Regions from separate parts of the Lactobacillus sp. wkB8 genome, predicted to be linked through region 1. Evidence: predicted binding sites of a transcription regulator. Region 1 holds the regulator's gene; each other region holds the start of a gene.
The links. The regulator NrdR, encoded in region 1, represses ribonucleotide reductase genes. The targets are predictions, from matches to a motif close to ACACNATATATNGTGT.

Region 1 (10,556 bases):
ACAACATACTTGTCCATGGCAGCAACTTGATTAGCAAGTCCCGCCAATATATATGTTTTGCCGATACCAAAATTGCCCGATAAATAAAGTCCCTTCTGATGAACATCTTTAGCATATCTTGATAAGAATTGCTGAATGCGGGTCATCACTTCGGCTCTTTCCGGGGTCAGTTCAATCTGACTTAGGCGAACATCATGCAACCCATCAGGTAAATTAATCAGGCGCAAATGTCTTTTGATATATATTTCTCTATCATGAATAAGCTTGCTGTCTTCGGGCACAAATTTCAAACTGATGGCATTTTTATTCATTATCAAGTCAGGATAATAGCCCCTGGTGACAGGATCTTTTTTATGCTGGCTCAGATAATAGCCGTAAAGAGTGGGCAGACTTTTATTAATAATGCTGTCATTTAATTGATCTTGATGCTGCGCGATAAAGTTTTGCACCTTAGGTTCAGCCAGTACCCTTTGTTTAATAGCTTCAGGGCTTTGCTCCTCAGCATTACCTGATTGTCCTTTAACAATATATTTTTTAATGGGTCGCATATATTTCACCTACTTCATGCCATTCTTATTTTCAAAATTCTCAAAAAACTTTTTTAGTTCTTCACTAGAAACTTCGGAATTTATTTTTGGTTTATTTTCAGTCCAATCCGTGCCCTTTTCAATTGACTTGCGCGAACTATAACTGCCATATTGCTTTCTTTTCTGCTCTTGGGCCTTTTTCCTATTGTCCATATATTCCAAAGCTTGACCACCGGTTTTTACTCCGTGCTGCAGCCAATCATGTAAAATTTTATTTGCCAAACGAAAAGACACATTAGGACCACTTTTCAAGCAGGCATAAGTCAAGATATTGAGTAGTTCTGCTGAAATACCTTTTTCATTATATAAACTATCAAGTACGCGATATTCACTAGCATCCACAAAATCATTCCGGCTGGTCTTAAGCTGATACAAAAATTGTGCCGGTGAGTTCGCTTTTGCGCTTTGTAATAATTCTTGTTCACTATTACTTAAGTGCTCGTTTTTTACTTCAGAATTGTCCTTTGCACGTGTCTTTTTTTGTAACTGACTCCGAGTAGTTGCTGCATGAATGTTATTAGCAATAGCTTGTTTAATCCGGTTCATATTTAGATGATAATCACCATGCAAACAGGGCAGTGTTTCATCTACAAATTCCTGTTCGGACAAACCATAAGTTCTCATAATTGCACGAATTGCTTCTCTGTTTTGGTCAATTTCGCTGCCTGCAATCTGGTAAATTTCAAATTGCTGTTTCATAAAATCCCAGTCAATCTGGCCCTTTTCATTGATAGTGGCAGTATTACGGGTAACAATATTATTTTCTTGGGCAGCCTCTTTAACCTCAATTGAAGGGTCTATTGCTTCTTGGTCTGGTAAGTGAAAGACATCCATAAACGAGGCGGAAATATTTGGTGCTGTTTTCACACCATTAACAAAGTTTTGATTTTGTTTAGTTTCCCGGGCAAAATCATGGCTTAATTTATGAAAAGCGGTAATACCCACTTTTTCTTTTAATAAGCTTGCTAATAACGCAGTCCCAAAAAATTCACTGCTGGACGGGATACTTTTAAGTTCAAAACATAGAATTTTGCCCATTATTTGATTGTCAAGTAGTCGGGTCTCGATTAACCCCACCGCCTCAATCTTGTGCAGAGCCGCAAATAATTTTTTAATATCACAGTCAACTTGTTCTTGCAAACGGTAAATCCCCTGTGAATCTGACAGCATAGCTTGGGCAGAATAATCCTCATTCAGACTTAAATAAAGTGCCACCGCCAAAGAACCAACTAAAGGCTGATATAGCTTAATTAAAACACGCAAATCTGTTGGGTAGAGCTCTACTCTGTTTGTAATATAAAAAGGCTGTTTGGGATTGTTAGTCTCAAACATAATTAATTTCCTTTCTCTCTTCTGGCAATCATATCTTCCATAGTTTTCATGAAACTAGACATATCTTTAAACTCACGGTAAATTGACGCAAATCGAATATAGGCCACATCATCTATTTTAGCCAATTCATCCATTACCAATTGACCAATTTTTTTGGAAGAAATTTCACTAACTCCTTCCTGCCTGATTTTGTTTTCTACGTGATCAACTAATTCTTCAAATTGCGAACTTGAGATTGGTCTTTTTTGACCAGCTGCCATCACTCCACGCAAAATCTTTTTTCTGTTAAATGGCTCACGTGTGCCGTCATTTTTGATTACTAATAAAGGCGTGGTTTCAACACGTTCAAATGTAGTAAAACGAAAGCCACAGTTTTCACATTCGCGCCTACGTCTGATAGCACGATTTTCATCACTCGGACGCGAATCAATTACTTTTGATGCATTTTTATGACAATTAGGACATTCCATTTTAGTCCTCCCCTTTGATTTCAAGTAACAACTCTTCTAATTTAGTCTCAAGGTCTTTTTTTGAACCAGTATTAGTAATCACGTAGTCAGCCAATTTTTCCTTTTGCTTAAGTGGCATTTGACTATTGATGCGCTTTAAAGCTGCATCCTGACTAAGGTGATCTCTTTGCATTAGTCTTTCTAGCTGCAATTTTTCTGGTATAGCAATCAGTAAAGTCCGATCACAATATTTTTGACCATTTGACTCAAACAGAACAGGAGCATCAACAACTATTATGGGGCTTTTCTTAGCCTTGTTTAGCGCAATTTTAGCTTGTATTTCTGTAAAAATCAATGGATGAGTAATTTCATTCAAAATTTCAAGTTGTTTTTCATCATTAAAAACTATTTGACCCAACTTTGAACGATTAAGTGAACTATCCGCATTTAAGACTTCACTGCCAAATTGTTTGATAACCTTTTCGTATCCCTGATTACCGGTCTTTAAAATGTCATGGGCTATTTGATCGCAATCAATTACTGGAACTTGCATTTTTTCAAAAAAAGCATCTGCGGTGCTTTTACCGCTTGCAATTCCACCAGTCAAGCCTAATATCATTGTCATTTATAAATCACCTGACATTTAGGACAAAAAGTAGTTCCTCGTCCATTGACTTTAATCTTTTCAAGTGGTGTACTACAACGCACACATGGTTCACCTTTATGACCATAAACCTGCAACATTTTTTGAAAACCTCCTGTTTTACCGTTTGCATCCAGATAGGTATGAATTGTAGTACCTCGTTCAGCAATTGCCAATTCTATTAACGAATTAATATTATCGTGCAATTGTGCTACTTTTTCTGCGGGAATGGTATTGGCTTGACTTAATGGGTGAATTTTTGTCTCCCACAAAACCTCGTCAACATAGATATTGCCCAAACCTGCAACAACAGATTGGTCAAGGAGTGTGTTTTTAATATTTTTCTTTTTACGTGCTAAACCATTTTGTAAATAAGAAACGGTAAAAGCTGCTGAGTTGGGTTCTGCACCTAATTTGCTAATACCCGTCTTTTCTTTTTCAGTTCCCGTTTTAATTAACTGCATGCGCCCAAACTTACGCACATCGTTATAACGCAATGCCGAATTATCACTAAAAACAATTTGCACGTGGTCGTGTTTATCCTTTTTAGTATTTATTTTAACTAAACGATACTTACCCTCCATGCGCAAATGTGACACTACTGTTAAATTGCCGCTAAGCCGAATTAACAAATATTTAGCATAACGATCAATTGTGGTGATTTTTTTACCAACTAACTGCTGCTTAAATTCTTTTGCATCACCAGTTATAATCTTTGGATACCAGACTGTTACTTCTTTGATTGTCTTTCCTTTGATAAGAGGAAGAAGTGTCCGTCTCACAGTCTCAACTTCTGGCATTTCCGGCATTACAAGTTACTCCTTACTTAGCATCAAACCAATTATGACCATATCCGGAATCAGCTACAAGAGGTATGTCTAGTCTTACAGCCGACTGCATAACTTCCGGTACGATCTTTTTAATTGTTTCCAATTCATCCTTTGGCACATCAAAAATCAGCTCATCATGAACCTGGACTACCATCTTGGTCTTAAGATGCATGTCATCTAATTTTTTCTGCATGTTAATCATCGCTATCTTGATAATATCTGCGGCAGAACCTTGAATTGGCGAATTAATTGCTGTTCTCTCTGCAAATGAACGCACATTAAAGTTTTTAGCATGAATATCTGGCAAGTAACGTCTTCTGTGCATAATTGTCTCGGCATATCCTTTTTCACGGGCTACCTGGACTGCTTTATTCATGTAATCTTTAATTTGAGGATATTGCTCAAAATAATTATCTATGAATTGCTTGGCCTGCTTGCGGCTGATATTAAGGTTTTTAGATAAACCGTAATCAGAAATGCCGTAAACAATACCGAAATTCACAGCTTTGGCCCTGCGACGCATTAAAGGAGTGACATCGGCTGTTGATTTTAAGTGAAAAATTTTCATTGCGGTATGAGCGTGAATGTCGTAACCGGTTCTAAAAGCTTCCTGCATTTGTTCATCGCCAGAAACTTGTGCCAAAACACGCAATTCAATTTGTGAATAATCACAGGAGAAAATGTAGCCATCAGGTTCACTAGGAACAAACGCTTTTCTAATTTGCTTACCTTCCTCGGTTCTGGTTGGGATATTTTGTAAATTAGGATCAACTGAGGACAAACGACCGGTAGCAGTAAGAGTTTGCAAGTATCTGGTATGAACCCGACCGTCTTTTTGAATGACATCCAGTAAACCATTAACATAAGTTGACTGGATTTTAGCAATTTGCCGGTAAGTGAGAATTTGTCCAATAATGGGACTTTCATCCTTTAGCTGATTTAAGACATCAACTGATGTGGAATAACCGGTTTTGGTCTTTTTAATTGGCTTTAAGCCCATTTTTTCAAACAAAATATGACCTAATTGCTTAGGAGAATTAATATTAAATTCTTCACCAGCTTCATCATAAATTTGCTTTTCCATTTTCTTGAGCTCAACTGCAAACTCATCTTGAAGCCGCGTTAAAGTCTCAGCTTGGACTTTGATACCATTGATTTCCATCACAGACAGAACTCTGGCAACAGGGATTTCAATATTGGCAAAAAGATCATCTTGCTCGTGTTCTTTTAGTTTAGCTAACAATGTCTCTTTTAAGTTCTCGATTGCTTCTATCTTGCCAGCCAAATGGTTAAATAACACCTGATCGTCTTCTGGAATGTGGGCACTTTTACCTTTACCATAAACGTCGTAATCACTTTTAACCGAATTATCACCGTACATCCGGCATATCTCGCCCATATCATCCGAATTATTTTCATTATTAATCAAATACGAAGCAAGAAGCATGTCATAGTCAATGCCATGAGCATGAATACCTAAACGATTTAAGCCAACTGTTGTCCGCTTTAAGTCAAAAACATTTTTAGTAATTTGCTTATTTTCCAGAATATTCTTAAGTTGCGGCTCTTTTAACAGGTCAACATTGCGACTTACGTATATTTGCTTATCAATCTTAATAGCAAAACCAACAAAATCAGCTAAGTGGTAGTTAGCACCCAGCATCCCTAAATAAAAAGTAGTAGCTTGACCATCTTTAACCGCAAAGTTGCTAATGTCATTTTCTTTAAGCTCTGTAAAAGCAACTACTTTATTATCTTTTACTGGTTGGTCTTTTTGCCCAGCAGCACTTTCAGGGTCTAGCTGGCTTAAAAACTTGCGAAAGTTCATTTTTTCATAGAATCTGCGCAATTTTTGATAGTCCACATCGCGCCACTTAATATCATCAATCCCAATAGTCAAAGGAGTGTGGCGATCAATTGTTGCCAATTTTTTGCCTAAAAGAGCCTTATCTTTGTCATTGATGAGGTTCTCTTTCATTTTTGAAGGTTTCATATCATCTATATGATCATAAAGGTTTTCTACAGAACCATATTCTTGGATAAGTTGTGAAGCCTTTTTGGGACCAATCTTAGTCACACCGGGATAATTGTCAGAATTATCACCCATTAAGGCTTTCATATCAATAAATTCAGTTGGTGTAACGCCATTAACTTCCTTCATGTGTTCAGGCGTATAAGCTTCCAAGTTCAATACGCCGGATTTAGTGACCATTACTGTTGTTTGAGGTGAAGCTAGTTGCGTTAAATCCTTGTCGCCCGTAACAATAGTCACTTTGAAACCCTCTTTTTCACCAATTGTAGCAAAAGTACCGATAATATCATCGGCTTCATAATTGTCGAGTTCATAGGTGGATATGCCCAGATCATGTAAAAGTTCTTGAATGTATGGTAATTGTTCAGACAATTCAGACGGTGTTTTCTGTCTACCGCCTTTATAATCGGCATACATATTATTCCTAAAAGTAGTTTTACCCGCATCAAATGCGACTAAAACATGGTCAGGCTTGACATCATTTAAGACGACATCAAGCATGTTTTTAAACGTATAAATGGCATTGGTATGCAATCCTTCAGGATTTCTAAAATTTTCAAGTTGACGGAACAATGCATAAAAAGCACGAAAGGCAACTGAATTACCATCAATCAAAAGTAATTTTTTATCAGCCATTAGTTCTCCTCATAATTAAACCAAGTTTCTTAATTCAACTACCATTTTAACAGTTTTTGCTCACATCTTGCACAATACTGATTTATTTGCATTCTGTGGTAATTGGTTCGTGCTTTTTTTAAGTAAAAAGACCAAGTTTAAAAACTTGATCTTTAGCTAAAAATTGCAATTATTTTAATAACTTTTCCAAAGCATCTTCATACTTGGTAATATCACCGGCACCCATGAAGACGATCACACTATCTTTGTTTTGAGCCAAATCGGCAATATTATCAAGGTCAATTACCTCTGCTCCAGGGATTTTGGCTACTAAGTCGTCACTAGTAATATCACCGCTCTTTTCTCTAGCAGAGGCATAGATTGGAGTAATATAAGCCTTATCAACTCCGCGCAAAATTTCTTCAAAATCACTGGCATATTTTTTAGTTCTGGAAAAAGTATGTGGTTGAAATACTACTACCAAGCGTTTATCAGGGAATTTTTGTCTTGCTGCTTGAATTGTTGCCCGCATTTCTGTCGGATGATGGGCATAGTCATCAATAATATTAATATCTTTAAAATCTTTTTCTGAAAACCGTCTTTTGGCTCCTTGATATGTCAATAAACCTTGTTGAATATCTGCTAACGGAATTTTTTCAGTATAAGCAACAGCTATCACTGCAGTAGCATTCAAAATATTATGATCACCAAAAAGATGAATTGTAAAGTGACCGATATTTTGTCCGTGATTTAACACAGTAAAACTGGACCCTTGAGTTGATCTTGTGATTGCTACGGCTTGAAAATCATCGTCACTGTCAAAACCATAAGTATATTTGGGGCAATCTGCTTTAAGCTGCTTTAAACGGCTGTTTCCGCCCCAGACAAAAAGTCCTTTTTGCGTTTGCTGAGCAGCTGTTTGAAAAGCGGAAGTATAATCTGATTGATCTTTAAAATAATCTGGATGATCAAAATCAATATTGGTCATAATTTGGTAGTCAGGATGATACGCCAAAAAATGACGACGATATTCGTCAGCTTCATAAACAAAGAAGCGGGAATGCTTAACACCCTTGCCCTCACCATCTCCTATTAAGTAAGATGTTGGTGCAGCTTCTCCTAACACGTGAGCTAAAAGACCTGTAGTAGAAGTTTTCCCATGAGTCCCAGAAACACCAATGCTAGTGTGCATCTTAATTATTTCTTCTACAGTATCAGGATAACTTTGCCAAGCAACATTTTTACTTTCACAAGCCTGCACTTCAACATTATCAGCTTTAAAAGCGTTGCCCTTAACAATTACCTGACCATTATCCTTAATGTTATCGGCCGCAAATGAAGATATTTTTATACCCGCTTTAATCAGCGGTTCTTGCGTGAAAGTATACTTTGCGATATCACTGCCGGCAACATCAAAGCCCAGGTCTTTTAAAACTAGAGCAAGAGCAGACATTCCAGTTCCTTTAATTCCGATAAACCAAATCTGTTTATTTTTGTTTAACATTTTCTGAACTCCAAAATCTTTTATCATTGCTATTTATTTTACCATTACTATCACAAAATGAGCAGGACCATTACAAAACCATGATGAAATTTAAAAATTCAATTTTATGCGAAAAAAAAGACTTTACCTTTTTGTTGGTAAAGTCTGCTACTTTTATAAAGTGATTTGTCCTTCGGCTAAAAGCTGATCGCACTTTTCCGGATCAAATTCATCGCCAGCATTAAAATCAGCCGGAACTACCAAAATACCCCTTTTTTGCGGAGCATGTTCAAGACCCAATTCACGAGCTGAACAAATCATACCATAAGAATCAACATGGCGTAGTTGACCGGGCCAAATCATTTGACCATTAGGCATCAAAGTACCAGGCAAGGCAACTACGACTTTTTGTCCCTGTGCAATGTTAGGTGCACCACAAACAATTTGGTGTTCTTCGCCGTTACCTACATCAACAGTAGTGACATGAAGGTGGTCAGAGTCAGGGTGTTTTTCACAAGTTTTGACATAGCCGTAAACTAAAGTTGGTTTGCCGTATGCCAGTTTATCCGTAAAACCAGCTTCTGCTAATTTTTTATTTAAAGAGGCTAAATCTTCTTCATTTAGTTTAACCTGACCATTAGGCAAACTATCATAATCAATTACTTCGTTGACATTGAAAAAATTATAACCTGTGACATTCCCTTTTTCATCAGTGATACGAGTAATGTCATCTTTTTCCTCATACTCACTTTTACCCTTATCTTGGCCCAAAATCACAATCAGGGTATTAGGATAACTTTCTTTATTAATACTTGTAATCATGAATCACAATCCTCTTTCACTTAGTCAAGCGACCGCAAAAAACTTTCAACCTCATCCTTAGTTTTACGATCCTTATTAACTAGTCTACCAATTTCTGCGCCATCTTGGTAGACCACAAATGAAGGAATGCCCATGATATTCATTTCTTTTGCTATATCCACAGAGCCATCACGGTCTATTTGATAAAATTTACTGTCAGCAAAATCTTTTTCAATTTCAGGCATAAACGGATCCAAAAAACGGCAATCTGGACACCAACCAGCAGAAAATTCTAAAACAACACGACCATTTTTGGTAATATCTGCTAATTTAGCTTTGTTTAATTCTTTTATTTGTTCCATTTTTGAAAAAACCTCTCTTTTCTCTATCTATAAATTATTTTACTCCAAAATCAGCATGCAAAGCATAAATCGGGTTGCCCTGAGCAGCAAATTTATGTTCATATTCAGTTTCAATATTAGCTGCTAGAACTTCTTCCTTCTCATTATGAAGGTCCACGGAAACAAAATCAAAATTCATCCCAAAATTATTCATACTTTGAAGAGAATAGGCAAAAAGTCCTGCATTATCAGTTTTAAACTCTACTTGACCGTTTGCACGCAAGACCGTTTGGTATTTTTGCAAAAAAGTTTTATAAGTTAGCCGTCTTTTCTCATGTCTGGTCTTAGGCCAAGGATCGCTGAAATTTAAATAAATTTTGCTAGCAATGTGGGCACTAAAAAATGCGTCAATATTGGCAGCATCCGCACAGAGAATTTGTAAATTAGACAATTCTTTTGCTAGTTTCGTCCGCAAAATCATGCCTGCAGCAGTCATTTGCAACTCAAGAGCAACAAAATTTTTCTCAGGATACTTCTCAGCCATTGTGGTAATAAATTTTCCTTTTCCAGGACCTACTTCAATTTCCAGTGGTCTTGAAATATCAGCAAACCGCTTTGACCAATCAATTTTCAGACTTGGATCAGGTCGATCAATCACACTTTCTGGATGCTCATGGACAAGCTTTACAGCCCACGGTTTGTTTCGTAATCTCATCTATTCTACGACTTCCTTTTCTTTACTTTTGCTGGTAAGTATAACCTTAATACGACCCAGCTGAAAACAACTAGGCACCCCATTGCTTCAAACAAGTGCAAATTGACTGGCAAGGTAAGCAGCCAGGAAATACTGATAATCAACCACTGCATTAACATCATCCCTGCTAAAGCCGAGACCATGTCCAAGCCACGGTTGGTGTGCTCAATCGGATAGACTCGATACATAATATTGTCATCAAATTCATCAACCATAGGTACTAATTGGTAAATTGTTAAAAATACTACTAAGCACGATAAACCTAACGCCCAGAGCCAATTTTGCACTAACCAAGAAACCAATACAGCAAATGCAGTCATTCGCACTATTAAATTGATATTTTCAGGATTCCTAAGAACTGAACGGCGATATAAAAACTTATTGGGATTTTCCAATGCCATCTTTCTGGGTAATAAAAAGTCTAAATATTTTCTCCTTTTAACATTGGTTTGTCTTTCTTTGACATCAGTAAACATACTAAAAGCGTTAAAAACAACATTTTTGCGCTTTTGTTCTTGATCGACTGCATATTGCCAGTCAAACAAAGCTGCATGCTGCGGCTTTAAAACAAAAGTTATTAGGCAGATAACTAATAAACCTGCAATTATCAGTAGACTTTTGGGCTTAAACATTCCCAAACCAAACAAAAAAAGGAAAAAGATATTTACTAGCGAGATGGAAATCTTACG
Region 2 (10,556 bases), 650 kb from region 1:
AGAGCGTTTAAAGTGACGAGAGATACCCCATTTATGACCTAAAATTCTCCCGATTAATCTGTTTGCAGCTTTAATTTTACCTTTACTTGCTAACCATCCAGGAGAAGGTGGTAAGGGAAAGAAACTACGAAATAGGGCTGTGAACAATGCTGGTATGGCACCAGTTGCTAAAATAATTTGCCAGGTATGTTGACCATATCCTTCAAGATAAGTCCCAGTTAAATACGAAGCAATAAAGCCTAAAACCCAGTAGATTAATAGGTGACTTTGTCGTTTACTATCCTCACCTTTAGGCAGCCATTCAGTTAATAAAGCATTACCCGCTGTATAATCAATTGCCATCATCAGTCCAATGCCAATCCTAATTAAAAAAGTCAGCGCTAAATTGCTTGTAAGGGGATGTAAAAGTGAAAGGATGGCTAATATATACATGTTACTCATCAATAATTGGCTACGACCAATTTTATCGGATAAACGACCGATAAGTGCGCTACTAGATAAACCAATTAGTCCACCAGCACCGATAAGTCCGGTCCACATATCACTAATTTGAATATATTTTGCAGCATTAGTCAGTGCACCGCCAGTAATCCCTAATGAAAAGCCGCAGGTAAATTGGCCCAAAACAATGGCAGTCAATACCCGCAAATGAATTTTTGAAAGTGGCGCCTTTTTATAATCTTTTTTGGCTATTTTTGCCTTTTTTTCTAGCATAGTAATAGATTAAGCAAGCACTGCTCAACCTACTTTATAACATCCCTTTCAATAAATGACTTAACTGTTATCTAACATAACAAATTTTTAGTGTCCGTGCAAAAAACTGGGGAAACCTGGCTTGAAATTTAAGCGCTGTTTATCCATTATTTTTGAAAAACTAAGCCAAATAATACCAATATTAAAGCTGCTAAAAGCCAGATACTGAAATTTACTACTGCTTTTGCCGTATTTTTGTTATCAAGGCTAATGTGATTGATCAAATATTCGCCAGCAAATAGTGTAAAGCTAAAAGTGATGAGCCATAAAATGGCGCAGAGCCTTCCAGTAATGGAATAGGGGAAAAAGGCTGAATTAAAACTGGTTAGTAAAGCAACAAAAAAGAAAGTAGTGGTACCGGCATATTGATTAAACAATTTTTTGGCAGTTTTAGGCATAGTAATTTCGCTTCTTTCGCTGTTAATTAAAATATTATGTTGCATTATAATACTAAACAAACAAAAAATAAATAGTAATTAATTATGTGGAAAATAAAAGGACCACTTCTAAAGAAGTGATCCTTAATAATTGAATTAATAGTTTTACATATTTGTGATTAAGAAAAAGAGCACGAACACAACTAGTAAGACATACATCATTGGTGAAACTTTTTTGGCTTGCTTAGAAGCGATCATAGTAATCGGGTAGGCAATCATACCAAGAGCCAAACCATCTGAAATACTATAAGTTAGTGGCATGCCAACTACAGTTAAAAATGCTGGAAAAGCAATTTCAAATTTGTCCCAGTTAATTTTTTTCAGGTTTCCTGCCATTAGCACGCCGACAATGATCAATGCGGGGGCAGTTACAGTGGTAGGAATAACAGCTAATAGCGGGCTGAAAATCATTGAAATCAAGAAAAAGATTCCTACAAAAATGGCAGTTAATCCGGTACGGCCTCCCATTGCAATTCCCGCACTTGATTCTACTGAAGTCCCAAGTGGTGCTGTGCCTAAGACAGCTCCTTCAACCATTGCCAGCGAGTCGGAAATAAAAGCTTTGCCGATACGTGGAATCTTACCATTTTCATCGACCATGCCGGCTTGTTCTGTCATACCAATCAGAGTACCTGCCGTATCGAAAAATGTAACTAATAAGAACGTTAAAACCACCATAAACAATTGCGGAGTATTAATGTCTTTTAAATGGAAAACAGCTTGCCCAAAGGTAGGGGCAATACTGGGAGCAGTGGCAATAATACCTTTAGGAACAGCGACTTGACCGATAATCACCCCGAACACAGCTGTTACCACCATGCCGATAAAGATTGAGCCGGGAATATTCATAGCCATTAAAATTACTGTTAAGGTTAAACCAAAGAGGGTAATCCAAACAGCTGGTGAATTAAACTTGCCTAAAGTAACTAAATTTGAATCACTGTTTACGATTAATTTACCATTTTGCAAACCAATGAATGCGATAAATAAACCGATCCCAGCTGAAATAGCATATTTCAAATCTTGTGGAATAGCATCAACTACTATTTCACGTAATTTCAAGACTGTTATCAAAATAAACAAGATAGACGCTACTAAAACTGCAGCTAAAGCAGTTTGCCAGTTAATATGCATGCCGCCACAGACATTGTAAGCAAAAAACGCAGCACTACCTAATGTTGGCGCTAAAGCTACAGGATAATTTGCTACCAAACCCATAATGAAACAGCCAATTGCAATTGAAATTGCTGTGACAGTAAACGCTGCTCCTTTATCAATACCAGCTGCGTGTAAAATGTTAGGGTTAACAAAAAGGATGTAGGAGAGACTGACAAACGTGGTTAATGCAGCTATCAATTCACGTTTAACAGTGGTATGAGCATCGTTTAAATGAAAGACTTTGTCTAATGTCGTCATTTTTTCCTCCAAAAATATTTAAATTACAAAAAACTAATATATCTAGTATATAACTTATTTGTACTGTGAGTTACCCGAATAGAGAATATTTCCCAGGAAATACTTGCTATTGGCTAGTTTTGATTAGTATCTTTGTGATTGGTTAAAATAAAATCATTGCTTAATTATTAAAATAAGGCTCCACCAAAATTTAGTGTGCAATAAATCTAGTTTGGGGATTAGATAAATAGTTAGTAACTCTCATAAAAAATGTGTTAAAAAAAGCAAATATATTTTAAATATATTTGCTTTTTTAGAAATTAATTTTAGAAATTCAAAACCCATAAGAAAACTATAAATACTAAGAACAGTATCCACATCATTGGGGTAACTTCTTTAGCACGTTTAGCTGCTACCATACATATTGGATAGGTTATCAGTCCTAAAGCCAAACCATCAGAGATGGAGTAGGTAAGAGGCATACCAATTAGAATTAGGAAAGCCGGCACGGCAATTTCCATTTTATCCCAATGTATGTGTGCCGTATTTTGTGCCATCAGGACACCAACAATAATTAATGCCGGTGCAGTCACGTGAGTGGTAAATAAGCCTAAAAGTGGACTGAATATCATTGATATTAAGAAGAAAATGGCTACGAAGACAGCTGTTAGACCTGTCCGTCCGCCAACCGCAATACCAGCACTTGACTCAACGAAAGCACCGACTGGTGAAGTTCCCAAAATTGAACCAACCATCATAGCTGTTGAATCAGAAGCTAAGGCTTTGCCTACACGTGGCATTTTATTATCTTTCATAAAACCAGCTTGTTGTGCTAAACCGATTAAAGTACCAGCAGTGTCAAAGAATGTAACCAAGAGAAAAGTCAATACAACTACCCACATTTGTAAAGTATTAATATCTTTCACATGAAAAATTGCTTGACCAAATGAAGGAGCAATACTTGGCGCCACTGAAACTATTTTGGTTGGCAAAGAAATCTGTCCAGTTATTACACCAAAAATGGCAGCTAAGACCATACCGATAAAAATAGCACCGGGTACATTTAAAATCATTAAGATAACAGTGACAATTAAGCCAAAAATGGTAATCCAAACGGCTGGATCATGAAGGGAACCTAGTCCAACTAAAGTAGACTTATTTCCTACGATTAAGCCACCGTCTTGCATTCCTAAGAATGCAATGAACAAACCAATTCCAGAAGAAATCGCGAATTTTAGGTCAGAAGGGATAGCGTTGATAATCTTTTCCCTTAACTTAAACATAGTGATCAGAATAAAAATAATTGAAGCAACAAAAACTGCCGCCAAAGCTGTTTCCCATGAAACATGCATACCTACACAGACTGTATAAGCAAAAAAAGCATTGATGCCTAAAGCTGGGGCCTCACCAATAGGATAATTGGCAACTATACCCATTATTGCTGTACCTAATGCACTAGCTAAGGCTGTTGCTGTAAAAACAGCACCTTTATCCATGCCACTAGCGCCCAAAACACTAGGATTAACAAATAAAATGTATGACATGCTGATAAAAGTTGTTAGACCAGCGAGAAATTCAATTTTAACGTTGGTTTTATATTTATCGAGTTGAAAATAACTCTTTATAAAATTCATCTAACCTCTCCCAAATTTATTGTTCGTCTTTTAATATTAATTAGACAACGATTATAGTTTACCATTCATAAAAATAAATGTAAACACGAATTATAAAAGGCAAAAGTATAGCAAAAAGCAATTATTCTCAACTATAAGCCAAAACCGCAAGTTGACCGCACGATAGGATAATCGGTAAAATGAAAATAAATATCATAGATATTGCAGTCCATAAGGAGGAAAAATGGCTAAACTGATTTTTTCGGATATTGATGGTACTTTAATCAATTCAAAGCAAGAAGTTACCCCGAAAACTAAACTTGCTATCCGTCAGCAAATTATTAAAGGCAACGTCTTTATTCCGGTTTCTGCACGTATGCCCCAAGCAATCATGACTGTCGCAGGACAAATTACCAAGTCTTGCCCAATGGTCGCATACAACGGTGCTTTAGTGCTAGATGAGATGGGACAACCACTGAACTCCTGTTTTATGACGGCTGCTAAAGCAGCAGAAATATGCACATACATTGAAAGTAAAAATAATGGTGTCGTTTGGAATGTATATAGTGGCTATAACTGGTATTATTTCCCAGGAAATAATAGGCGAGTTAGAAATGAAGAAGCAATAGTAAGAGTTAAGGCACAACCAAGTTCTATTGCTGAAGTCAAAAAACTTAAGGGTGTGCATAAGATTTTGCTCATGGGGGCCCCAGAATTATTGGATGCCACGCAGAAAGACTTACAGGGTTTGTATCCTGAATTTTATATAGTAAAATCTGCGTCTAACTTGTTAGAGGTTGTTGTTAAAGGGGTCTCTAAAGGACAAGGTGCTAGAGCGATAGCACAAGAATTTGGAGTAGATTTAAAGGACTGCTGGGCTTTTGGTGATAATTATAATGATGAAAAGATGCTTGAAGCTGTTGGCCATCCAGTAATAATGGGAAATGCTCCTGAAAATTTGAAGAAAAAATTTAGAACTACATTAGATAATAATCACGATGGTATTGCCTTAATACTCAATCAATTAAACTAGTTTTTATAAAGTAATGGAGATTCTGCCTTTTTGCCGAACCATTTACGGTCAATTTTTGTAATAGTGCCATTTCTAGCTAATTTGGTCAATGCGTGGTTAATTTTGCGTTTTAAAGTTATATCACTTTTTCTCATACCCACACCAAATTCTTCTTTAGGAAATGGACTATTAATTTGAGTATAGTCTTCTGGATGCTTTTGTCGGGAAATGTAATAGTTGGCATAAGTACTATCAATTAATAAACCTTGAATACGACCGGCATTAAGGTCAATAAAGGCATTTGTAAAAGAATCATAGAGAATTGGCTCATGGTTTTTAATTCGCTTTTTAAAAACCTGTGGATATTGCATTACATCATTGTAGCCGGAAGAACCTGTTTGTACACCCAGCGTCTTACCTTTCATGGCAGCGATCTGATCTATCTTATTTTTTTTAAGGCTTACTAAAACTTGGGTGGAATATAGGTAAGTTTTACTAAAATTAATTTTAGCTTTCCGTTCGGGATTTTTACTAAAGCCATTCCAAATGAGGTCAATCGTACCGTTTTTGAGTTCAGTGGTGTTCATTGACCAATCAATAGTCTGGAAACTAACTTTGATATCATAAAGATCAAATACGGCTTTAGCAAGATCGACATCATAGCCAATTAACTGACCATTCTTTTGCCTAAAATCCATCGGTACAAAAGTATCATCAACACCAACAGTAATGTAACCACGCTGCTTTATGTGAGACCAATTGTCTACCGTATTCGCTTTTCTATTCACTGATACGCCGCTACAAGCAGAAATGAATAAGGTACAAATTAGAGTTATTAATAAAGCCGCAAGGCGCTTAATTTTCACTTACATTACCTTCTTATCATCTAGAGCTTTAACGGTAAAAATCTGATCAGCCACTTGGTGTGCAAATTCCATGTCATGAGTGACAATAATTTGAGTCATTTGGTTGTCGGTTTTTAATTTTAAAATTATTTCGCCCACTTTTGTCCGCAATGCAGGGTCTAAAGCAGATGTGGGCTCATCATAACATAATATATGAGGCTGCATTGCTAATGCCCTGACAATAGCTACTCTTTGCTGCTGGCCACCTGATAATTGGTACGGATAAAGGTTTTCTTTTCCGTTTAAATCAAGCTGTTTTAATAATTTACGGGCTTGCTTTTCAGCTTGACTAGCTGTTTCTTTTAAAACTAACGTAGGCGCAAGAGTTATGTTATCAATGACGGTTAGGTTGGGAAAGAGTTCGTAACTTTGAAAAACGACACCAATAATGTGGTTTTTGCTATCAGGCTCAGCTGGATTAAATTCTTGTCCGTTCCAGAGAAATTTACCGGAATCTATTTTTTCTAACCCACTTAAACAACGTAGTAGCGTGGTTTTTCCAGCACCTGACGGTCCTACAATAGCTAGAATTTGTCTGTCGGGGATAGTGAGATTTAATTTATTGAGTATAAGGCGGGAACCATATTTTTTAGTAATGTTCTTAAGTTCTAGCATAATATTTCCTTTGCATTATTTCCATTTAGCAAAATTGTGTTCGATTTTTTTCAGTAAGAATGATGCAATACCGGTCATCATTAAGTATATTATTCCTACTATTACTAATGGAACCAGTGTTACATCTCTAGCAGTGGCGACATTACCAGCTCGTAATAGTTCTCCCAAACCGATAACATAAACCAGAGAAGTATCTTTTACTAAATTAATGACTTCGTTGCCAATAGAGGGAATAACTATTTTACTAACCTGGGGAATAATAATGTGCGACAAAGTTTGCCAATAGCTTAGCCTTAAAACCCGAGCACTTTCATATTGACCCACCGGTATTGATTGAAAGCCACCACGAAATATTTCCGCAAAATAAGCAGTGTAGTTTAAGATGAAAGCAAAAAGTGCAGCATCGTATCGTTGAAATATAATACCAATGATTGGCAGACCATAAAAAATAAAAATTAGTTGTAAAAGCAGTGGAGTTCCACGCATAATCCAAATATAGAATTTTAGTATTAAGCGCAGTGGCTTAAAGCGAGAAAGTAAACCTAAACTGACGATGATTCCCAGAGGAATAGAAACGATCAAAGTCCAAAAGAACAAGATCAAAGTCATTTTTGCGCCTGTGATTAAAGAGGGCATGATTGAGATGATATAGTCCATTTTCTTCTCCTTTGTATTTAGCTGAGACCGAGTTTAGGTTGGTAACAATAATTGTACATAATATAATTAAAAAAATATGTGAAAAAAGATATGATTTAATAATAACACAAATCTAGCGCCTTATTACTTTTGATTAAACAATCTAAAGCCTGTATTTGGTCAATTTGAGGCTTGATTATTAAATGACATAAAAAATAGTATAACACTAAGTGAAAAAGAACCCCTAGAGTAATAAATAGGGGTTCTTTGAGTAAGCTAACTTTTGTTTATTGTTCTTCTATTTGAATATCTGTTGGTTTGTCCCAAGAGTTGGGTAATTTACCCATTTCTTTTAGCTTGGTAACAATTTGATCTAGTACAACTTCTCTGGCATGTTCGTCAGTCATGAAGTCCAGCTTGTCACCATCAATCTCCATTTTAGGAGAATAATCGTATTTTTCGTACCATGGTTTGTAATAGCGCAAAAGCCGTTTATAGTAATCTTCCAGTGTCGCGTCATAGCTCAGTTGTTCGTATGGTCGACCACGTTTTTGGATCCTTTTAATCATGGTATCGTATGAAACATTAATGTGAACCAGCAGATCTGGGTTTTTCTTTGGCATGTGCTTAAGTTCACCCATCATGTTGTTGAGAAGTTCGTAATATGTATCTACTTCTTCACTTGTTGCGCGCTCAATATCAGCGTTCATTTGGAAGAAAAGGGCATCCTCATAGATTGAACGATCAAGAACGTTGTTATCGTCAGTTAGTGCGTTTTTGATACTACGAAAACGAGTGTTAAGGAAAAACACCTGAAGTAAGAATGCGTATTTTTTAGGATCAGCATAAAAAAGTGGCAAAACTGGGTTATTGTCGACACTTTCGTAAAATGGTTTGGTTCCTAAATATTTAGCTAAAATACTGGTTAGACTGGATTTACCGGCTCCAATTGGCCCGCTTAAAACAATAACTGTCATCACGTTCCTTCTCTATTCTAAATTGCCTATTGCATGCAATTTGTCATCAATCTGACGTAAAACTTCTTTTTTGGCATCTTCATCGCAGATAAAATCGTATTTATCCCCGTCGATTTTAATCTTAGGAGATGCATCATAATTTTCATACCATGGTTCATAATACTTAATTAACCTAGCATAGTAGTCTTTTAAACTAGGATCAGTACTGATTTGTTCAAATGAACGTCCACGTTTTTTAATGCGTTTAAGCATAGTGTCTAAAGAAACGTGAATGTAAATCAGTAAATCAGGCTTTTTGCTGGGATTACCGGGGGTATCTTCCATCATATTTTCAAGTAGACTATCATATATCTTAAATTCAGTTGGATCAGCCACTTTGCTGTCTGCATTCATTTTGAAAAAGAGTGCATCTTCATAGATTGAACGGTCTGAAACACTATTTTTTTCTCGAATTGCTTGGTTAATTTGTGCTAAACGGTGGTTAAGCAAGTAAATGTTAAGCAAAAAAGTATAGCGTTTCATGTCTTGGTAATATAAAGGAAGAACAGGATTATTATCTACTCCCTCGTAAAAAGCTTGTGTACCTAAGTGCTCAGCTAAAATACTAGTTAAACTGGATTTACCGGCTCCAATTGGCCCACTTAAAACAATAACTTGGATCACGTTCTTTCTTAAATATTAAATACAACATATAGATTCTTATCTAGTTTAATACGAGATATAGTGGTATACAAGCAAAAAGTAAATTTAAATTGTGTCTTAAAAGTCAAGTGATTTTGTATAATACAGAATAAAAAATTAAGCTTTGATAAAGTAACTAAATTGTTGCTTAAGTTGAATGTTACACGTGGAACTAAAATTAAAAATTAACAAAGCCAATTTTAAAATTCGGACTGGAAAGTCTTAATTTGCTAGGGCATGTTAGCGATATTATTAGGTATCAATCCCTTTAGTCCGTACTTTAATTCTTTTAATGCTGTAATAAACAATAATTCCTGGTTTAAATTGATTTAATTATGATAGATGATTTTGCGCTTATAAAGCAGAATATTTTGCCTTTTTTCAGTCCCAAAAAATTGTTCGTAATATTTATATACTGCCGTGATAAGCCAACTCTAAACTAAAAAATTAAAAATAAATTGCATTTATGTTAGTAAAAACATAAAATGATAAGTAGATTATAAAAGAAACAGCGAATACTTCAAATAAAAAGGTATACTGACATGTTTCATGTTGTAAATGATACGACGGGCTTTTTAGGAAGAATACAAAAACTATTAAAACTTCCAATAATAATTAAATTATTTAAGAGTCTGCAGCTTTGAAATAGGTCAAAGATTAATGTTCTTTGCAAACTGTTTCTCTCAGGAAGATATGTCATTTTAGTATTAACCCTGAAAATAGGGATTTAGACGGGAAGTAAATCATGGACAACACTGTAGCAAAATTTTCGCTTTGGACCTACGTTAAACGTAATTCAGGTATGTATGTGATTCTGGCCATTTTATATTTTGGGCGGAATTTAGGGCAAATTGGTGCCAGCATTTTTCAAGGTAATGCACTTACTGCTTTGACACAGCACAGTTTAAAGGGCTTTATTGTTGATACAGGTTTAAATTTGCTTAGCTGGGGCTTTTTCCTAATTTTCTTTTTTTGTAGTTCACGGTATTCCGCTGTAATCATCAAGGCCGTCGATAATTCCATTAGGAACGCATTAGCCCATATAATTGGTCGCCAAGAGTATGAAGGCTTTAACAAACACACGGAAGCTGACTATGTCTCTTGGTTTACTAATGATATTAACCAAATTAATCAAGATGGCTTTTTCAGTTTAGAGCAAACATATAGCAGTGCACTCTTAGGTATTATTGCCAGTGTCATCCTGCTTTCTTATCATCCGCTCTTATTTGTCACCACTTTGGTTTTTGCTGTTGTTATGATTTTATTTCCCCGTCTTTTTAAGAAAAAATTGGAGGAGTTATCGCAAAAGCAAAGTAGTCAAAATGAAGTGTTAACGGCAAAAGCAACCGATGCTCTTGAGGGTTTTGTCAACCTGCTCACGCTTGGTCAACAAAAATTGCTCAATAAGATAGTCTATGCGGCATCAGATAAAGCAGGACAGGCTCGGGTTAATTACATCACGGAAATGTCCTTTTCTAATTCACTAATTAACCTGATAAGTATATTTGCTCAAACTATTTTAACCGTTGAAT
Region 3 (10,556 bases), 760 kb from region 1:
ATCTGCTCTGTCAACGTCGCATTATTTTTTGAGCTGATTTTTAAGGCCCATTCGTAATTACTAAGTAAAGCCGACCGGGTGAAATTAGCACTGCCGATAACCAAAGTTTGCCATTCCTCATGTTCAAAGAGATAACCTTTAGCATGAAATCCGCTTTGAGGCGTAATTTTAACTGTCAAGTTGGAAATTTTAAGTAACTCACGAAAAACTTTGGGATTGTTAAATCCTAAATAGTCACCCGTAATTAATGTACCCGAGATGTTTTTCTTAGCTAAATCTGCCATAACTACTTTAAAGGGAACGAGCATATCTTGAGTAACAAAGGCTACAGCCCAAGTAAAATTTTGACAGTTAAGCAGCTCTTGGCGCAGCGTCAGCCAAATATTCTCCTGTTTATTATTTTGCAGCAGTTTCGGCCCTAATAATTCATGACCAGGATATTTAGGGTCATACAGACCATTAAGAATGGCGTCTTGCAAGGGCTCATTCATACTCATCACCTCAAAATTATTTTACACAAAAGAAAAAGAAACCCAACCATCTGGATCCCTTTTTTACAACTGCTTATAAATCTATTGCCAATAAAATTGGGCAGTGATCAGCACGTTCTCCCGTATCCATCATTTCAGAACGCTTAACCTTATCTGCAATTCTATTACTAGTTAGCCAATAATCAATTCTCCAGCCGGAATTATTAGCCTTTGCAGTTCTTACCCTTTGAGCCCACCATGAGTAGACTCCTTCAACATTGCCGTTGAGTTTTCTAAATGTATCTGTAAAGCCGGCTTTAAGCAATTGAGTAAAATCTGCTCGTTCTTCATCAGTAAAACCTGCAGAATGGTGATTAGTGTCAGGATGCTTCAGATCAATTTCGTGGTGAGCACAATTATAATCGCCACTAGCCAAAACCGGTTTTTCTTGATCTAATTTTTGCAAGTAATTAATATACTTTTCATCCCAGACTTGACGCTCACTTAAACGCTTAAGGCCGTTGCCAGAATTTGGCGTATATACCTGAGTGACAAAATACTCAGGAAATTCCAAAGTGATGATTCTGCCTTCATGATCCATCGGTTCCGGTGCACCAATTACAGGATAAGTCACTTTAGGCTTGAGTTCTTTTTTATACAAAAACATGGTTCCAGCGTAACCTTTACGTGCCGGTTCTTCTGATGAACGCCAAACAATATCATATTCTGGAAATTCTTTTGTTAATACTTCCATGTGTTTTTTAGTTGGTCCAGTTGAACGTAATTTAGTTTCTTGAATTGCAACTATATCAGCATTTTCAGCATGTATTTTTTCTAAAACTTTGCGTGTTGCTACTGCACGAGAAGAAGTTCCGGTTAAAGCTGCATTTAATGAGTCGATATTCCACGAAATTAAGATCATTTTCTGCTCCTTTTTATTCATTTCTTTCATTATTTTCATTATATAGTTTTTTAGCTGGGACACAAAGCTTCTGTCACCCTGATTTTTTCCAATTCCAAGTTTGAGGTGATCATATTGAGGTGAAATTGCTGTTATTTTTTTCACTATCTTGGCAAAAAATACTTGTAACTTTTTTGATTAAGCGTGATTCCTTGTGCCATATTATTGTAAGCGATTACTAACAGAACGCCATTTTGATAAAAATATTATTTTCACAAGTTTATGTTTTTAAATCTAGTTAAGCAAGTGTATAATAGCACAAGAGACAACAATAATAATCTTTGGAGGTTAGATTTTATGACTAAAATTTATGCTTACGCCATTCGTAAAGACGAAGAACCATATGTTCATGAATGGAAAGAAGCTCACAAGGATGTTGATGTTGATTTTACTGATCAACTTCTCACCCCTGAAACAGCTGAATTAGCTAAGGGTGCTGATGGTGTTGTAACTTACCAGCAACTAGATTACAAGGCTGATACTATTGAAGCTTTAGATAAATTAGGCATTCATAATTGGTCAATCCGTAACGTTGGTATTGACAACATTGACCTAAAAAAGGCTAAAGAATTAGGTTTTAAAATAACTAATGTTCCGGTATATTCACCTGATGCAATTGCTGAACACGCTGCTATTCAAGCTGCCAGAGTTTTACGTCAAGATAAGGCAATGGACGAAAAAATTGCTAAGCATGATTTACGTTGGGCACCAACAATCGGTCGTGAAGTACGTGACCAAACAGTTGGTGTTATCGGTACTGGTCACATTGGTCAAGTATTCATGAGAATTATGGAAGGCTTTGGCGCTAAAGTCATTGCCTATGACATTTTCAAGAACCCAGAATTAGAAAAGAAGGGCTACTACGTTGATGACTTGGATGAGCTTTACGCTAAGTCTGACGTTATTTCACTTCACGTTCCTGATACTCCGGAAAATGTCCACATGATCAACGACGACTCAATCAAAAAGATGAAAGACGACGTTGTTATCGTTAACGTTTCTCGTGGTCCATTAGTTGACACAGACGCCGTTATTCGTGGTCTTGACTCAGGCAAGATCTTTGGCTTCGTAATGGACACTTACGAAAATGAAGTTGGTATTTTCAACAGCGACTTCAGTGGCAAAGATTTCCCTGACAAGCGTTTAGCTGATTTAATCGCACGGCCAAATGTTTTGGTAACGCCACACACAGCTTTCTACACTACTCACGCTGTCCGCAACATGGTTATTAAAGCCTTTGATAACAACTTGAAGTTAATCAATGGCGAGCAGGCTGATACTCCTGTTGATTTGAACAAAGAATTTTAATTTGTAAAATTCATTTCCCTTCTTAAATACACTTTAAATAACAATAAAAGGCACCAGATAAATTTATCTGGTGTCTTTTCTAATAATTATTTTAATTTGCGGCAGCATTTACGGCTTGAATAAGCGCATTTCTAAAGCCCGTTTCTTCAAGCTTGGCTACTCCCCTAATAGTTGAACCACCCGGTGTAGTAACTTCGTCTTTTAATTCTTCCGGCAATTTTTTACTAGCAAGTGCCAATTGGCTGGTACCCAAAAGCATTTGTTCAATTATCTGATATGAATCTGCGCGCTTAATACCGTTTTGCACTGCGGCATCACTCAGCGCTGCAATCATAAGATCGACAAAAGCAGGCGTGCACCCAGCAACTGTACCATAAATGCCTAGCAGATTTTCAGGCACAACGTAAACTGCACCCATTTGAGTAAAAATCTTTTTTACAGTAGCAATCACTTCCGGCTTTTCATCAGGAATAAAACTGATGGCTGTAATTCCGCTACCTATTTGAACGGGAGTATTAGGAACAATCTTGGCAAATGTGGTATCTTGCGCAAGTCCACTATTAATCTGAGTTAAATCGCCCCCACCCGTTGATAACATGATACCGTGATATTTTTGCCCCAGCTGCTTCAGTATAGCTTCAGCACTGGAGCCATTCACAGCAACTATAACTGCCTGGCAAGCGTTAAATTCAGTGTAGCTATTAACTAAATGCAGATTAAATTCAGCAGCAATTTTTTGAGCGGACTTATGACCACCGTCATAAACATAAATATCTTGGCTTGAATTTTTAGCATTTAACAAGCCCTTAATGATAGCGGAACCAATCTTACCAGTTCCAATAAAACCAATTTTCATCAGCTACCACCTTTTTTAAAAGTCCGTGTGATCTGGATCATTTGCTAATTTAGCTGCTCCATGCAAACCATCAAGTTTAGCCATATCAGCATCACTAATTGTAAAGTCAAAAACTTGTAAATTAGATTCAAGCCGATCGCGGTGGACAGATTTTGGTAATGGGACAAAGCCGTGTTGCAAAGACCACCGTAATAAGACTTGCGCTGGAGACTTGTCATAGTGTTGCGCAACAGAAACGACAGTTTCATTAGCAAATAAACCGCCCCTGCCAAGTGGTGAATATGCTTCGCTCAAGATACCGAGTTCTTTATTATAAGAAGTCACATCTTCTTCCATATCACTTGGGTTAAGGTAAATTTGATTGACAGCAGGACGAATTTTGGCGGTCTTCAGCAACTCATCCAAGTGTTTACGTCTGAAATTCGATACTCCGATTGCGCGAATTTTACCTGCCTGAACAGCTTCTTCCATTGCCTGCCAGCTTTCTGCGTTTAATTCAGCCCAGTGATCACGCACAGGTGCTGGATTAGGCCAGTGGATCAAATACAAGTCAAGGTAATCTAAATCTAATTTAGTCAAGCTTTCATCAATCGCAGCCTTAGTTGCCTGATAGCCGTGATGATCGTTCCATAATTTAGTGGTTACAAATAAGTCGTGTCTATTGACCCCGCTTTGTTTAATTCCTTGTCCGATGCTCTCCTCATTGCCGTAAGCTGCAGCCGTATCAATTAAGCGATAGCCCAGATCCAGTGCGTCCTTCACAGTGTTCTTGGCTACTTCACCATCGGGTGTTTGCCAAGTTCCTAAACCAATGACTGGTATTTTAACGCCATTATTTAATTCATAAGTATCATTAAAAGAATGAATATTTAAAGTCATTATTCTCACCTCTAATAATTATTATACAGGATTGAACTATACTTCTACAGGAAAAGATAGCAATTATTGCGGTTGCTTTTGCAAATCACCCTTGAGCAAAGCCACAAATTCCGGATATGTTGCTACCTCATATAAGGGATGCAGATTCATATTATTCTTCCGTTTACGGTGGTTATACCAGATGCTGTCAAAACCGTAATTTTCTGCACCCAGTATGTCGGACTGCAGCCCATCTCCAAAGAAGACAGTTTCTTCAGGGCCGATTTCAGTATGAGCAAAAAAGTAATCAAAGATACGGGTATCCGGTTTAGCAAAGCCGGCTTCTTCTGATGTCACAATCAGCGAAAAATATTTATCAATGCCCGCTAACTGCAAACGGTGCCTCTGCATAAAGGCTTCACCGTTACTTAAAATAGTTAAAACGTAATTGTGCTTTTTAGCAAAACGCAAAGTATCAGTCACACCGGGCAGCAACTTATGAGCTTCACTAAAATAAGAACGGTATTCGTTCATAATTGCAATTCCGTCAATATCAATGCCTAAATTTTCTTTGATAAATTCGCTAAAGACAGTCTTGCTGAGTTGATTATAATCGATTTTACCTTGTTCCAGCTTACGCCAAAGTCCTTGATTATATGCATGATAATCACGCTGCATGTTGTCTGTTAACTGCCAATGATGTGCCTGAAAAAGACTATGCAGAGCAAAATTTTCTGTAGCAGCAAAATCAATCAAAGTATCATCAACATCAAAAATTATTTGTTTATAACGCAAGCAATTTCTTCCTCTCCAATTATTCCGCAGAATAAAATGCGTATTCACTAAAAATTAGTGTGGAGGTCTATTATAACAATATTTCACACATTGGGAACAAAATTAACTATTTTTAAATTTTGCTTGCATTACTATTACTCTTCTTAAAAATCAGCTATAATATCACTTAATTCTGATAAAAGGGGTGATTAAGCATGGTTGGACTATTACTAGCATTCTTGTTAATTTGGTTATTTATAAAACTGGGCGTTGGTATATTTAAAATCTTATTTTTCATTTTAACTTGCACACTTGCCTTTATTTTCTTTATTCATTTATTAGTGCCAATAGTCGTTATTCTTGGCTTAATTTTCCTTTTCTTCACGTTAGCTAGGCACTAATTTTTAGTTTAAAAACAAAAATATATTCAAGCATAATAAACGCTATTTTTAGCTTATTATGCTTTTTTTATATCTTCGAATTCTATATGTTTTTTTATTATCCCCGACAACTTACTCGCACATCAAGTTGTGACTTTTACTTGTGTTTAAGAGCAAACTTTCCTCTAGTAAATACAAGATATTGTGGTATAGTTCTACTTGTAGCCATAGATGATGTGTCTGTGGAACAATTTGCTAGTTGAAGGAGTAACTTTGAATATGAAAAATACGAGCATAACCTTAGATCAGGGTTACATTGATCAAGTGAAACAAACTGTCACTCCCCACTGGGGAGAGCTTGGCTGGGTTACTTACAAACGGACCTACGCCAGATGGCTTCCTGAAAAAAATCGTTCCGAAAATTGGGATGAGACGGTTAAACGCGTAATCGAAGGCAATATTAATCTTGATCCTCGTCTCAAAGATTCTCCTGCAAATGAAGTAGTTGATGAACTAACTGATGAGGCCAAGAGCCTATTTAAATTGGTTTACGGTTTAGGCGCAACGCCTTCTGGTCGTAACCTCTGGGTCTCCGGGACAGATTACCAAAAGCGTAATGGTGATTCGTTGAATAATTGCTGGTTTATAGCTATTCGTCCCCAAAAATATGGTGACAGCCATATAGTGCCAGACTATTTAGGGCAAACGCAAGAAGCAGTTTCAATGCCATTTTCATTTCTTTTTGACCAACTAATGAAAGGCGGCGGCGTTGGCTTTTCTGTTGTCCAAGACAACATTCAAAAGATCCCAACAGTTGATAACAAAATCGATTTAACAATCGTGATCGACAAAAAGAGTGCCTCATACGCGGATTCGGTTAAATTGGGTGCAACGGACAAAGACGAATGGGCAAAGCAAAATGACGGCAAGTCTGACTACGTATACTACAACTTGCCTGATACCCGTGAAGGTTGGGTTTTGGCCAATGCTCGTTTAGTTGACATGCATTTTAATCAAACCAATGCTGAAAACAAGACCAAATTGGTACTGGACATCAGCAGAATTCGTCCTTACGGGGCTAAAATTCACGGTTTTGGCGGTACTGCTTCTGGACCTATGCCGTTAGTGGAAATGCTTTTTGATATCAACAACATTATTAACAATCGGGTTGGCGGCAATTTAACTTCTGTTGATTGTACGGATATTTGCAACTTGATTGGTAAAACAGTCGTTGCCGGCAATGTGAGAAGATCAGCTGAACTGGCTTTAGGTACAAGTACCGACCAAGACTTCATCACGATGAAACAGGATAAAGACAAACTCTACCACCACCGTTGGGCATCAAACAACAGTGTAGCAATTGATTCTAACTTTGATGAATACGAACCAATCGCTAACGGTATTAGAGAAAACGGTGAACCAGGAATAGTTAACCTTGACTTATCTCGTAACTATGGTCGTATCATTGACGGCTATCAAAAAGATATTGACGGCGACGTTGAAGGCACCAATCCTTGCGGAGAGATTTCCTTGGCTAACGGTGAGCCATGCAACCTGTTTGAAGTATTCCCATACATTGCAGAACAACAAGGTTGGAAACTAAAGGACGTTTTCAGGTTGGCCACTCGCTACGCCAAACGGGTAACGTTTAGTGACTACGACTGGGAAATTTCCCGCAACATCATTTCCAAGAATCGTAGAATCGGTGTTTCAATGTCAGGTATTCAAGACTGGCTGTTAAATGATTTGGGTCACCGGGTTGTCACCGGCTTTGAAGACAGCACTGATGAAGAAACCGGCGCAAAGATTAAAAAGCCAATTTACGACCCTCAGGGAATTAAAATGGTTACTGAAGCTTACCAAGCTGTCATTGATGCTGATAAAGAATACAGCAAAACTTTAAACTGCAATGAGTCAATCAAGCACACAACTGTTAAGCCTTCTGGTACTGTTGCCAAATTGGCTGGGGCCTCTGAAGGAATGCACTTCCACTATGCCGGCTACTTAATTCAAAGAATTAGGTTCCAAGCTTCTGATCCATTGCTTAAAGCATTAGACGCATGTGGTTACTATTCAGAACCTGATATTTATTCACCAAACACAACTTGTGTTGAATTTCCATTGCGTGCTGCTCACGCCGACAGCAAGAACTTTGCTTCTGCCGGTACAGTTTCAATTGAAGAACAATTTGCAACACAAGCCTTTTTGCAAACTTATTGGTCAGATAATGCAGTTAGCTGTACCGTTACTTTCCAAAGCAATGAAGGTGACAAGATTACCCCACTCTTTGAACAATACCGGCATGTAATTAAGTCAACTTCCTTATTGCCATACTATGGTGGTTCACTTAAACAAGCGCCAAAAGAACCAATCGATAAAGTTAAATATGAGGAAAGAAAAGCTGAAATTACCGGTGATGTAGCCCAAGTATTTGCAGAACAAAATGATGATCAAAAAGATTTGGAATTAGTTGACCAAACAGACTGTGAATCTGGTGCATGTCCAGTTAAATAAGTTTTTTAAATTAAACTAGTGCCGTGCAAGCAGCTAAGTACGAAGTTTTTAGTGCTTGCACAAAAATCTATAGATTAGGAGTATATTATGAAGAAAAGCAAATTATCAGTTTTAACCGGAATAGCCACTATTTTTACCTTTACTTTTGCTGGCTACGAAACAACCCAAAATGTCCAACAGGTAGACGCCAGCAGCAAAATCAAAGTTACTTACACCCTTAAAGTACATAACAAGAATTACAAGAAAAAGACTATTAAATTGCCTAAGAACTCAACCGTAATGCGCGGTTTGAAAAAGTGCTGGAAAATAAAGAGTGATCACGGTCTTATTACTTCAATAGCTGGTAAGAGCCAAAATAAGAGCAAGAAGATTTATTGGACTTACACCATTAACGGCAAGTTTGCACAAAAAGGTGCGGCAATACAGAAGCTTGCTAACAAAGATAAAATTAAATTTACTTTAGCAAAAGTTAACTTCTAAAATTGCTATGGTCCGCAGTTCAACTAAGAAAATAGCGTTATTAGCAATTTTAACAGCCATGTGTGTGGCACTAAGAATATTTGAAATTATTCCTGTGCCCAATGTTCAACCAGTAACCGATATTTTGATGATTGTAACTTTAAATATTGGCTTTGGCTTCGGCTTTGCTTTAGCCCTTTTAACTATGGTAGTTTCCAACATTTACTTAGGCTTTGGCATTTGGACAGTATCACAAGTCTTAGCCTATGGCGGCTGTGTTTTAACTGTGGCTTTGCTCAGTAAATTTACGCCACTTAAAAAACATTTTACACTGCAACTTATTCTTGCTGTTTTTCTCGGCTGGGAATATGGCTGCTTTGTCGACTTCGGCATGTCTATATTTGGCGGTTTCAATGCGTTCCTAGCTTATTGGGCAGGCAGTCTGGTCTTTGATACTTATCATGCTGTCGGCAACCTAGTGTTTTACCCAATTTTATACAAGCCGTTAAACATTGCACTTGATCATTATAAACGGAGGCTATTATGACAATTAAAATCTACACTAAGGTGGGCGATCAAGGCTTTACCAAACAGGTAACCGGCAAAATGGTTCCCAAATACGACCTGCAGATTATCGCTGTCGGTGATATTGATGAACTTGATTCTTACCTAGGCGTTGTGATTGCCAACTTGTCTGCCAAATGTCAGAAGCTGCATACTCCTTTACAAAATTTGCAACGAGACTTATATGAACTGGAAAGTGACATTGTTGTCAAAAGACACGAAGAAATTACGGCTGAAAAAGTAGCAGAACTTGAAAAACAGATCGACGAACTTAATAAACAAATTCCTCAAACAACCCATTTCATTTTACCTGGCGGTTCGATCACTGCCACTCACTTACACTATGCCCGTACAGTTGCCAGACGAGCCGAGCGTTCCATGGTAAAACTAAACGCTGAAGAACAAAAACTTGCTCCCGCTTGTTTGGAATACATCAACCGCTTGTCAGACTACCTCTTTACCTTAGCTCGTTATGCTAATGTGCTAGACGGTGTGCCAGAAGTCAAAAGTAAAATTAAGTAAGCAAGCTCAAAAAACGAGGTAGTTTCGTAATTGAAACTACCCCGTTTTTATTTTGTTTAAAATTAATATTTTACTGCCACCACAATTTAATTAGTCCTTGAGTCCCCAAGTCACCCAAGTGCTTTTCATCAACTAATGTTTCGTATAACTTTTTAGCTTCTTCGGTTGCTGGCAGCTCAATTTTCATTTCTTTAGCAGTCTCTAGAGCAATGCGCAAATCCTTCAAAAAGTGTTTGCTGAAAAAGCCCGGGGTATAGTCACCCTTTAAGACTCGCGGACCATAATTACTCAAGCTCCAGTTAGCTGCACTGCCTGCTCCGACCGTTTTAAGGACTGCTTCAAGGTCAAGCCCCGCCTTTTTTGCATAAACCAGCATTTCTGTCATACCGGTCATGGTGCCTGCAATCATGATCTGATTAGCCATTTTAGTATTCTGACCTGCACCAGCTGGTCCAAAAAAGTGAACTTGCTTTCCGAAATCCTTAAAAACAGGTTCCAAGTTTTGATAAGCAGATTCATCGCCGCCAACCATAATGGTCAGCGTACCGTTTTTAGCACCTAAATCACCGCCAGAAACAGGGGCATCCAATACTTTAGCGCCCTGCTTTTCACCTGCAGCAAAAATTTTTTGTGCTAAAGCAGGCTTGGAAGTGGTCATGTCTACCAGATTTTTGCCCTTAACTTCGGCTTGCAAAATACCGTTATCGCCGAAATAAACTTGTTCAACGTCAGCGGGAAACCCCACAATAGTGAAAATTATCTCAGTCTGTTCAACTACAGCTTTAGGATTATCACACCAAGTAGCACCTTTTGCAACCAGATTATCAGTCTTACTCTTAGTGCGATTATAAACCCACAATTGATGACCAGCTTTTAACAAGTTAAGGCAA

Region 2: LACWKB8_RS08810 (deoxynucleoside kinase) is a predicted target of NrdR. The motif match lies at 9,055-9,070, and genes of this name have one in related genera.
Region 3: nrdJ (ribonucleoside-triphosphate reductase, adenosylcobalamin-dependent) is a predicted target of NrdR. The motif match lies at 5,800-5,815, and genes of this name have one in related genera.

The regions. Positions count from the first base shown of each region.
Region 1 is NZ_CP009531.1:1,256,628-1,267,183, forward strand. Features, by position in the region: gene dnaI (primosomal protein DnaI) at 1-548, opposite strand, end outside; gene LACWKB8_RS09265 (DnaD domain protein) at 558-1,919, opposite strand; gene nrdR (transcriptional regulator NrdR) at 1,922-2,389, opposite strand; gene coaE (dephospho-CoA kinase) at 2,391-2,993, opposite strand; gene mutM (bifunctional DNA-formamidopyrimidine glycosylase/DNA-(apurinic or apyrimidinic site) lyase) at 2,990-3,820, opposite strand; gene polA (DNA polymerase I) at 3,834-6,509, opposite strand; gene murC (UDP-N-acetylmuramate--L-alanine ligase) at 6,679-7,992, opposite strand; gene ytpR (YtpR family tRNA-binding protein) at 8,146-8,793, opposite strand; gene LACWKB8_RS05910 (thioredoxin family protein) at 8,814-9,134, opposite strand; gene trmB (tRNA (guanosine(46)-N7)-methyltransferase TrmB) at 9,169-9,828, opposite strand; gene LACWKB8_RS05920 (ABC transporter permease) at 9,834-10,556, opposite strand, start outside.
Region 2 is NZ_CP009531.1:1,902,786-1,913,341, reverse strand. Features, by position in the region: gene LACWKB8_RS08855 (MFS transporter) at 1-714, opposite strand, end outside; gene LACWKB8_RS08850 (hypothetical protein) at 861-1,196, opposite strand; gene LACWKB8_RS08845 (NCS2 family permease) at 1,296-2,606, opposite strand; gene LACWKB8_RS08840 (NCS2 family permease) at 2,912-4,219, opposite strand; gene LACWKB8_RS08835 (Cof-type HAD-IIB family hydrolase) at 4,443-5,231, shown strand; gene LACWKB8_RS08830 (amino acid ABC transporter substrate-binding protein) at 5,228-6,076, opposite strand; gene LACWKB8_RS08825 (amino acid ABC transporter ATP-binding protein) at 6,077-6,730, opposite strand; gene LACWKB8_RS08820 (amino acid ABC transporter permease) at 6,746-7,387, opposite strand; gene LACWKB8_RS08815 (deoxynucleoside kinase) at 7,654-8,343, opposite strand; gene LACWKB8_RS08810 (deoxynucleoside kinase) at 8,356-9,006, opposite strand; gene LACWKB8_RS08805 (ABC transporter ATP-binding protein) at 9,770-10,556, shown strand, end outside.
Region 3 is NZ_CP009531.1:91,819-102,374, reverse strand. Features, by position in the region: gene LACWKB8_RS00465 (DUF3427 domain-containing protein) at 1-491, opposite strand, end outside; gene LACWKB8_RS00460 (exodeoxyribonuclease III) at 565-1,392, opposite strand; gene LACWKB8_RS00455 (D-2-hydroxyacid dehydrogenase) at 1,729-2,739, shown strand; gene proC (pyrroline-5-carboxylate reductase) at 2,831-3,595, opposite strand; gene LACWKB8_RS00445 (aldo/keto reductase) at 3,611-4,474, opposite strand; gene LACWKB8_RS00440 (YjjG family noncanonical pyrimidine nucleotidase) at 4,538-5,248, opposite strand; gene nrdJ (ribonucleoside-triphosphate reductase, adenosylcobalamin-dependent) at 5,887-8,121, shown strand; gene LACWKB8_RS00430 (DUF4430 domain-containing protein) at 8,209-8,601, shown strand; gene LACWKB8_RS00425 (ECF transporter S component) at 8,609-9,127, shown strand; gene LACWKB8_RS00420 (cob(I)yrinic acid a,c-diamide adenosyltransferase) at 9,124-9,666, shown strand; gene LACWKB8_RS00415 (NAD(P)-dependent oxidoreductase) at 9,737-10,556, opposite strand, start outside.